Regions from separate parts of the Gryllotalpicola reticulitermitis genome, predicted to be linked through region 2. Evidence: riboswitches for the same ligand, from Rfam matches in the RefSeq annotation. Region 2 holds a riboswitch; the other holds the start of a gene.

Region 1 (4,208 bases), on a different contig from region 2:
CCGTCGCCGAGGCTCGTGACGAACGGCAGCGCGTCGATCTGCGCGCGGATGTCGGCGCAGTCGCGCCACCACGCCGCGGCGTGGTCCTCGGGCTGCTCGTCGTGCAGTCGCGCGAAGTGGTCGACGGGCCCGTTGCCGTGGCCGACGGCGAGCGCACTGCCGGCTCGCATCGCATCCGTGAGCCAGGTCTTCGCCGTGTCGATCGCGATCTCCCAGGCCTCGCCGCGCGCTCGGCGGGTCGCCAGCGCGCTGGACAGCGAGCAGCCCGTGCCGTGCGTGGCGGCCGTCTCGAGGCGGGCACCCGGGAATTCGGTGATGGCCCCGCCGGGCTTCACCAGCGCGTCGGGTGACGACGCGCCCCCGAGATGACCGCCGGTGACCAGCACGCGCACACCGTGTTCTGTCGCGAGCCGGGCGGCCTGCGCGAGCGCGTCGTTCCACCCGCTCGCCTCCGGTTCGCCGGCGAGCACCGCGAGCTCGGGCAGGTTCGGGGTCACCACGTCCGCGTGGCGCAGCAGGCGGCGCAGCGCGTCTTCGGCGGCGGGCGCGAGCAGGCGCGCGCCGCTGGTCGCGACCATCACCGGGTCGAGCACGACGATCGGGGGTCGGCGCCGTGCGAGCCAGTCGGCGACCACGTCGATGACGGATGCCTCGGCGAGCATGCCGATCTTCACGGCGTCGATGCGGATGTCGTCGGCCACGGTGTCGAGCTGCAGGCGCAGGAACTCGGGCGGCGGTACATGCACGCCGGTGACGCCCACCGTGTTCTGTGCGGTCAGGGCCGCGATAGCGGCCATGCCGTATCCGCCGTTCGCGGCGATCGACTTGAGATCGGCCTGGACACCGGCGCCGCCGCTCGGGTCGCTGCCCGCGATGCTGAGCACGCGCGGGGTGGTGCTGCTGGTCATGCGGCCGCCCGCCACGCGTGCGCGAGCTCGCGCGCCGCCGCCTGCGGGTCCTCCGCGGCGCACACCGCCGACGCGACGGCGAGCCCGGCCGCGCCCGCACGTCGGAGCGGGACGGTGTCGGCGACCGTGACACCGCCGATCGCGACGCAAGGAAGTGGGGTGGTGGCCGCGAGTGCGCCGAAACCGGCCGTGCCGAGCGGCTCGGGGTGGTCGGGCTTCGTGCGCGTAGCACGGATGACCCCTACCCCGAGGTAGTCCACGGTTCGATCGGGCAGCGCGGCAACGGCGCGGAGCTGCGCCGGTGTGTTCGCGGTAAGGCCGAGAATCGCCGCGGGGCCGATGAGCCTGCGGACGAGCGTGACCGGAAGATCCGACTGGCCGACGTGCACGCCGTCGACCCGTGCGCCCGCGGCGCGCGCGGCGAGGAACACGTCGACGCGATCGTTCACGATCAGGGCGGCGCGGCCGGCGGTGAGCTCCGCCGCGCGCAGGACGAGCTCGTAGAAGCCTCGCGCCGACGCGTTCTTCTCGCGCAGCTGCACGGCGGTCACGCCGCCGGAGGTCGCGGCGCGCACGATGTCGAGGACGCCGCGCGACCCCGCCGAGGCGGAGTCCGTGACCAGATAGGTGCTCAGGTCGAAGCCGGTCATGCCAGTCGTGCCAGTCGTTCCGCTCGTGACAGTCGTGCCGGTCATGCCAGTCGGGCCCCGGCCTGGAGCGCGTCGGGGGTGAGCGCGGCGAGTGCGTCGAGGAACCCCACGGCGAACGAGCCGGGACCGGTGGCGCGCGTCGCAGCGTCTTCCGCCGCGAGGTTGTACGCGGTCACGGCGGCGACCGTGGCGGCGAGCATGTCGGCCTCCACCGCGGCGAACGCGGCGATCACCGCGCCGAGCGCGCACCCTCCCCCGGTGACGCGAGTGAGCAGCGGATGCCCGTTGTGGCCGCGCACGACACGCTCGCCGTCGGTGAGCACGTCGACGGCGCCGCTCACGGCGAGCACGCTGCCGTAGCCACGGGCCAGCTCCTGTGCCGCGTCGAGCGCGGATTCCGGGTCGTCCGTCGCATCGACGCCGCGGCCGCCGGCCCCCTGGCCGGCGAGGGCGAGGATCTCGCTCGCGTTGCCCCGCACGATCGCCGGGCGCCGCTCGAGCAGCTCGGCCGCGAGTGCCGTGCGCACCGGCAGGGCGCCCACGGCCACCGGGTCGAGCACCCACGGGGTTCCGGAGTCGGCCGCGGCGGCGACCGCCTCCCGCGCCGCTTCGCGCTGCTCGGCGTGCGGCGTGCCGAGGTTCACGAGCAGACCGCCGGCGTGCGCCGCGAAACCGCCGGCCTCGCCCGGGAGGTCGACCATGGCGGGCGCCGCACCGAGCGCCAGCAGCACGTTCGCGGTGAACCCCATGACGACGGAGTTGGTGATGGCCTGCACGAGCGGCGCGCTCTGGCGCACCGTCTCGAGCAGCTGCGCGGCGGCGTCCGCGCCGATTTCTGGCGTGCGAATACTCAATTCGCGACATCCCTTCGCTAGTCCGAACTAGATCAGGTTCGACGGGTGTGATCTCAGCGCCGCAGTCGGCGCACCCCGTGTCACTGCTGTCGAGCCTAGCGATGAGCGCGCGGAATGTGCGCGGCACTTGCGAAGTTGATACGAGCGGACTCAAGTTTTGATGGATGCGGTTGACCGGGCATCCGTACCCCGATAAAGTTGAGTCAACGCGGCTCAATGCCGCAAGCAGACTTCAGCAACAAGCCAGGCAACAAACGCAGGAGGGCCAACACATGGCACGTGCAGTAGGTATCGACCTCGGAACCACCAACTCCGTCGTCGCTGTTCTCGAGGGTGGCGAGCCGACCGTCATTGCGAACGCAGAAGGCTTCCGCACCACCCCGTCGGTGGTCGCGTACACGAAAGACGGCGAGGTGCTCGTCGGCGAGACCGCGAAGCGCCAGGCCGTCACCAACGTCGACCGCACGATCTCGTCCGTCAAGCGCCACATGGGCACCGACTGGAAGCAGGAGATCGACGGCAAGAAGTACACCCCGCAGGAGATCTCGGCGCGCATCCTCGCGAAGCTGAAGCGCGACGCTGAGCAGTACCTCGGCGACACCGTCACCGACGCGGTCATCACGGTGCCGGCCTACTTCAACGACGCCGAGCGCCAGGCCACGAAGGAGGCCGGCGAGATCGCGGGTCTCAACGTGCTGCGCATCATCAACGAGCCGACCGCGGCGGCGCTCGCCTACGGCCTCGACAAGGGCCGCGAAGACGAGCTCATCCTGGTCTTCGACCTCGGTGGCGGCACCTTCGACGTCTCGCTGCTCGAGGTCGGCAAAGACGATGACTTCTCGACCATCCAGGTCCGCGCGACCGCCGGCGACAACCGCCTCGGCGGCGACGACTGGGACCAGCGCGTCGTCGAGCACCTGATCAAGAAGTTCAAGGACACGACCGGCGTCGACGTCTCGAAGGACAAGATCGCGCTGCAGCGCCTCAAGGAGGCCTCGGAGCAGGCGAAGAAGGAGCTGTCGAGCTCGATGTCCACGAGCATCCAGCTGCCGTACCTTTCGCTCACCGAGTCGGGGCCGGCCAACCTCGACGAGACGCTGACCCGCGCCCAGTTCGAGCAGATGACCTCCGACCTGCTCGACCGCACGAAGAAGCCCTTCCAGGACGTCATCCGCGAGGCGGGCATCAAGGTCGGCGACATCGCGCACGTGGTGCTCGTCGGCGGCTCGACCCGTATGCCCGCCGTCTCCGAGCTCGTCAAGAAGGAGACCGGGAAGGAGCCCAACAAGGGCGTCAACCCCGATGAGGTCGTCGCCGTCGGCGCGGCCCTGCAGGCCGGCGTGCTGAAGGGCGAGCGCAAAGACGTTCTGCTCATCGACGTCACCCCGCTCAGCCTCGGCATCGAGACCAAGGGTGGCATCATGACCAAGCTCATCGAGCGCAACACGGCCATCCCGACCAAGCGGTCCGAGACCTTCACCACCGCCGACGACAACCAGCCGTCGGTCGCGATCCAGGTCTTCCAGGGCGAGCGCGACTTCACCCGCGACAACAAGGCGCTCGGCACCTTCGAGCTCACCGGCATCGCGCCGGCGCCGCGTGGCATCCCGCAGATCGAGGTCACCTTCGACATCGACGCGAACGGCATCGTGCACGTGTCCGCGAAGGACAAGGGCACCGGCAAGGAGCAGTCGATGACCATCACCGGCGGCTCGTCGCTGCCGAAGGAGGACATCGAGCGCATGGTCCGCGAGGCGGAAGAGAACGCTGCGGAGGACAAGCGCCGCCGCGAGTCC
Region 2 (4,208 bases):
GGTCGAGCCGGTGTCGATCGATGAGGCGTTCCTCGACGTCTCAGGCGCCCGGAAGCTGCTGGGCAGCCCGTCGCAGATCGCCGCACAGGTGCGCGAGTGGGTGCGGCGAGAGACGGGGCTGCCCGCATCCGTCGGCGTCGCCGGCACCAAGTTCGTGGCCAAGCTCGCATCGGGCCGGGCGAAGCCCGACGGGCTGCTCGTGGTCCCCGTCGCCGAGACGCTGGCGTTCCTTCACCCGTTGCCCGTCGGCGCGCTCTGGGGCGTCGGCCCGTCGACGCAGACGGCGCTCAACAACCTCGGCCTGCGCACCGTCGGCGACATCGCCTCGGCGCCGCACCAGCTCCTCGAGAAGCGCCTCGGCGTCTCGGGCACCCGGCTGTGGCAGCTGGCACGCGGTGTCGACGTGCGCGTCGTCGAGACGACCCGCATCGAGAAGTCGATCGGCCACGAAGAGACGTTCGAGTTCGACGTCACCGATGCGGCGATACTGCGGCGCGAGCTGCTGCGCCTCGCCTCTCGCGCGGCGGCGCGGTTGCGTCAGGCATCCGTCGTCGGACGCACGGTCGGGCTCAAACTGCGCTACGCCGACTTCCGCACCATCAGCCGCTCGCGCACGCTGCCCGAGCCCACGTCCGTCGGCAGACGCATCTACGAAGAGGCCGCGGCGCTGCTCGACGAAGCGTGGAGCGACAGGGGCCCGATCCGCCTCATCGGCGTGCGGGTCGAGCAGCTCGAGGCAGCCGGCGGCCAGCCCGCCCTCTGGGACCCCGACGAAGGCTGGCGGCAGACCGAGCAGGCCCTCGACGGCATCGCAGCGAAGTTCGGGTCGGGCGTGCTCGCACCGGCCTCGCTGCTCGGCACCAAGCCCCGCCAGGTCGGCGACAGCGACCACTTTCGCGGCTGACCTCGAAGCGCTCAGCGCAGCCCGACCTCGACAGGGCGGTGGTCGCTCCCGTTGCCGGGCAGCACCGTGTTCGAGACGACCGGAAGGCCGCGCTCGAGCACATGATCGACGCGCACGAACGGCAGCACCGACGGCCAGGTGAACCCGAAGCCCCAGCCGGTCAGATCGGGCTCGTTGACGGTGCCGAGCAGCTGGGTGAAGGCGCGGTCCGTCGACGCCGCGTTGAAATCGCCCAGCGCGATGAGCTTCGTCGAATGATCCGCGCGCAGCGTCGTGGCCAGCGTGTGCAGCATCCGATTGCGCACGGAGAACTCGCCGGGTCGCAGCGACGCCGCGTGCAGCGCGTACAGACGAACCAGCCCGTCATCCGTCGCCACATCGACGCGAAGAGCCCGCTTCCAGCCGAGTCCGAGTGTCAACGACTGCTCGTGGTAGAGCGGCAGCTCGCTCCACACTCCGACGGTTCCGACGATGAAATGGTGCGGGTAGCGCGCGTCGAGGCTGCGCTCGGCCGCTGCGGTCGACGCGCTGGTCAGCTCTTGCAGCGCAATCACCTGCGGCTTCCGCGCGGCGAGCGACGCGATGGTGCGTTCCGGGTCGCGGTTGCCGGCGTCGACGTTCTGACTGATCACCGTCACCTTCGCCGTGCCGTGGCCTCCGTCGGGGACGATATGCGGCACGAACACGGCGAGCCACACGATGACCGCGGCGAGGGTTCCGACGCCGATGAAGGCAGAGCGGCGCACGGCCGCCACGACGGCGAGCACGAGAACCGGGACGCCGAACCACGGCAGCACCGACTCGATGAGGCCCATGACGCCGCCGACGTCGGGAATCGCCCGGTGCCAGAGCAGAAGCGCGCCGACCGCGAGCGCGAGGACGCCCAGGAAGGCGTTGACGATCAGGCGTGCCGGGCGGGGGGAAGGCATCGGTCGATCTTCGCATGACAGGGTCCGGCGGCCTGAGAAGACCCTGGCACCCCGTCGAGCCTTACGCGTAGCGTGGCCGCATGAGCTGCATTTCTAGCGCTCGGCACCGCGCAGAGCACGCTGAAGGAGCGTTGACATGGCCTCACTGACCGAACGACTGGCAGAACTCACCAAGGGCGTCGGCGTCTCGAACGTCTACGGCGAGGCGACCGAGCTGAACGGCATCCACATCGTGCCCGTGGCGATGACCTTTCACGCCTTCGGGGCGGGCGAGGGCCGGGGGAACAGCGCGGGCGACAGCCAGCCGTTCAACGGGGAGGGTGAAGGCAGCGGCGGTGGCGGCATGGCCGGCACCATCCCGCTCGGCGCGTATGTGCGCGACATTCGCGGGCTGCGATTCGAGCCGAACCTCGTCGTCCTGCTCGCCGTCGCGACACCACTCGTGTGGGTCACCGGCCGCGCGCTCGCGCACCTCGCGAAGGCGTCGCGCAAGCGCCGCCGCTAGCGGCGCCCGCGCCGCTGGCGCTCTTCACGTCGCTTGCGCCAGATCAAGACGCGCAGCAGCACGAGGAACGCGATCGTCAGACCGATCACGGGCGCGAACTCGACCATGCGGCAAGTCTATGATTGTGGTCAGTACACGGGAGTCCGGTGAGCCGGGCTGAGAGGAAGGTTCTCAACCTTCGACCGTCGAACCTGATCCGGGTAATGCCGGCGCAGGGAGGCTGATCTATCTCTTAATCCCGTGCCCTCGTCACCGAGAGAAAGGGATGAACGAGTGCACGCAACAATCGATTCACTGGTGGATGCGACGGCGACGGCCCGCAGGCGGAAGTGGCGTCCGGTCGACATCATCGTCGCGGCGGTGCTCGGCATCGCGATCGGCGTCGTCTATTGGCTGTGGGACACGCCCGGCTACGCCTGGTACGGCGCGGCGGATGCCGTGACGCCCGGCCTCGGTGGCGTGGCGAACGGCGCATGGCTGCTCGCGGGCGTGATGGGCGCGCTGGTGATCCGGAAGCCCGGCGCCGCGCTGTTCACCGAGTTGCTCGCGGCGGTCGTCGAGATGGCGATCGGCGAGCAGTGGGGCATTACTACCGTTTACTCGGGGCTCGCGCAGGGCCTGCTGATGGAAGCGGTGTTCGCCCTGTTCCTCTACCGCCGCGGCGGTCTTGGTGTCGCAATGCTGGCCGGGGCCGCGGGCGGTCTCGGCGAGTGGGCGCTCGAGCTGGTCGTGTTCGGCAACGCGGCGAAGTCGGTGGCGTACAACGTCATCTACCTCGTGAGCACCGCGGTGTCCGGAGCGATCCTCGCCGGCCTGGTGGGCTGGCTCGTCGTGCGCGCGCTTGCCGCGACAGGCGCGCTCGACCGCTTCGCCGCGGGGCGCCGGGCGAAGGCACGAGTCTGACCGCGCAGGCCGTCCGCCCGGCGCGCATCGACGCGCGCGGGTGGGGCTGGCGCCACGCGGGGCGGCTGCGCTGGGCGGTGAGCGGGCTCGATCTCGCCGTCGAACCGGGGGAGCGGGTCCTATTGCTCGGACCGTCGGGGGCGGGCAAGTCGACCCTGCTCGCGGCACTCGCCGGGGTTGTCGGGGGCGACGAGGAGGGCGAGCATCAGGGTGAGCTCTCCGTCGATGGCGCGGCGCCGGAGACCGTCCGCGGGCGCGCGGGCCTGGTCCTCCAGGACCCGGACGCCCAGGCGGTCCTGCCACGCGTCGGCGACGACGTCGCGTTCGGGTGCGAGAACCTCGGCGTGCCGCGGGAGGAGATCTGGCCCAGGGTCAGCGCCGCGCTCGATGCGGTCGGACTCGATGTGCCGCTGTCGCACCCGACCGCCCGGCTCTCGGGCGGCGAACGACAGCGGCTCGCGATCGCAGGGGTGCTCGCCATGCGCCCCGGGTTGCTGTTGCTTGATGAACCGACTGCGAACCTCGACCCCGCCGGGGTGACCGAGGTGCGCGAAGCCGTCGGGCGCGCGCTCGAACGCAGCGGCGCGACGCTGATCGTCGTGGAGCACCGCGTGTCGACGTGGCTCGAACTCGTCGATCGTGTCGTCGTGCTCGACGAGGAGGGGCGGATGCTTGCCGACGGCCGCCCCGAGCACGTGTTCGCCGCGCAGCGCTCGACCCTGGAAGCGGCGGGGGTCTGGCTCCCCGACGTTGCGGTTCCGTCGTCGCCGCGGGTGGTGGCGGCCGGTCCCGCGCTGCTCGCGGCGCGTGCTCTTGCCGTCGGCCGTGACCGGCGCGGGCCGGCCGTACGGTCCGGACTGGACGCCGAGGTCCCCGCGGCGGCGTCGACCGTGGTCATCGGGCCGAACGGGGTCGGCAAGACCACGCTCGCGTTGACGCTCGGCGGCCTGCTGGCGCCGCTCGGCGG

The links. Region 2 has a riboswitch for thiamine pyrophosphate ahead of ACFOYW_RS05515 (ECF transporter S component). Riboswitches for the same ligand answer to the same signal wherever they lie in the genome.
Region 1: it holds a riboswitch for thiamine pyrophosphate, as region 2 does, so the genes downstream of both, thiM (hydroxyethylthiazole kinase) here and ACFOYW_RS05515 (ECF transporter S component) in region 2, are expected to answer to the same signal.

What each region holds. Positions count from the first base shown of each region.
Region 1 covers NZ_JBHSCN010000005.1:791,632-795,839, reverse strand. The annotation lists gene thiD (bifunctional hydroxymethylpyrimidine kinase/phosphomethylpyrimidine kinase) at 1-908, opposite strand, end outside; gene thiE (thiamine phosphate synthase) at 905-1,603, opposite strand; gene thiM (hydroxyethylthiazole kinase) at 1,600-2,412, opposite strand; TPP riboswitch at 2,405-2,500, opposite strand; gene dnaK (molecular chaperone DnaK) at 2,685-4,208, shown strand, end outside.
Region 2 covers NZ_JBHSCN010000003.1:305,639-309,846, forward strand. The annotation lists gene ACFOYW_RS05500 (DNA polymerase IV) at 1-904, shown strand, start outside; gene ACFOYW_RS05505 (endonuclease/exonuclease/phosphatase family protein) at 916-1,833, opposite strand; gene ACFOYW_RS05510 (hypothetical protein) at 1,970-2,338, shown strand; TPP riboswitch at 2,463-2,573, shown strand; gene ACFOYW_RS05515 (ECF transporter S component) at 2,612-3,241, shown strand; gene ACFOYW_RS05520 (ABC transporter ATP-binding protein) at 3,319-4,208, shown strand, end outside.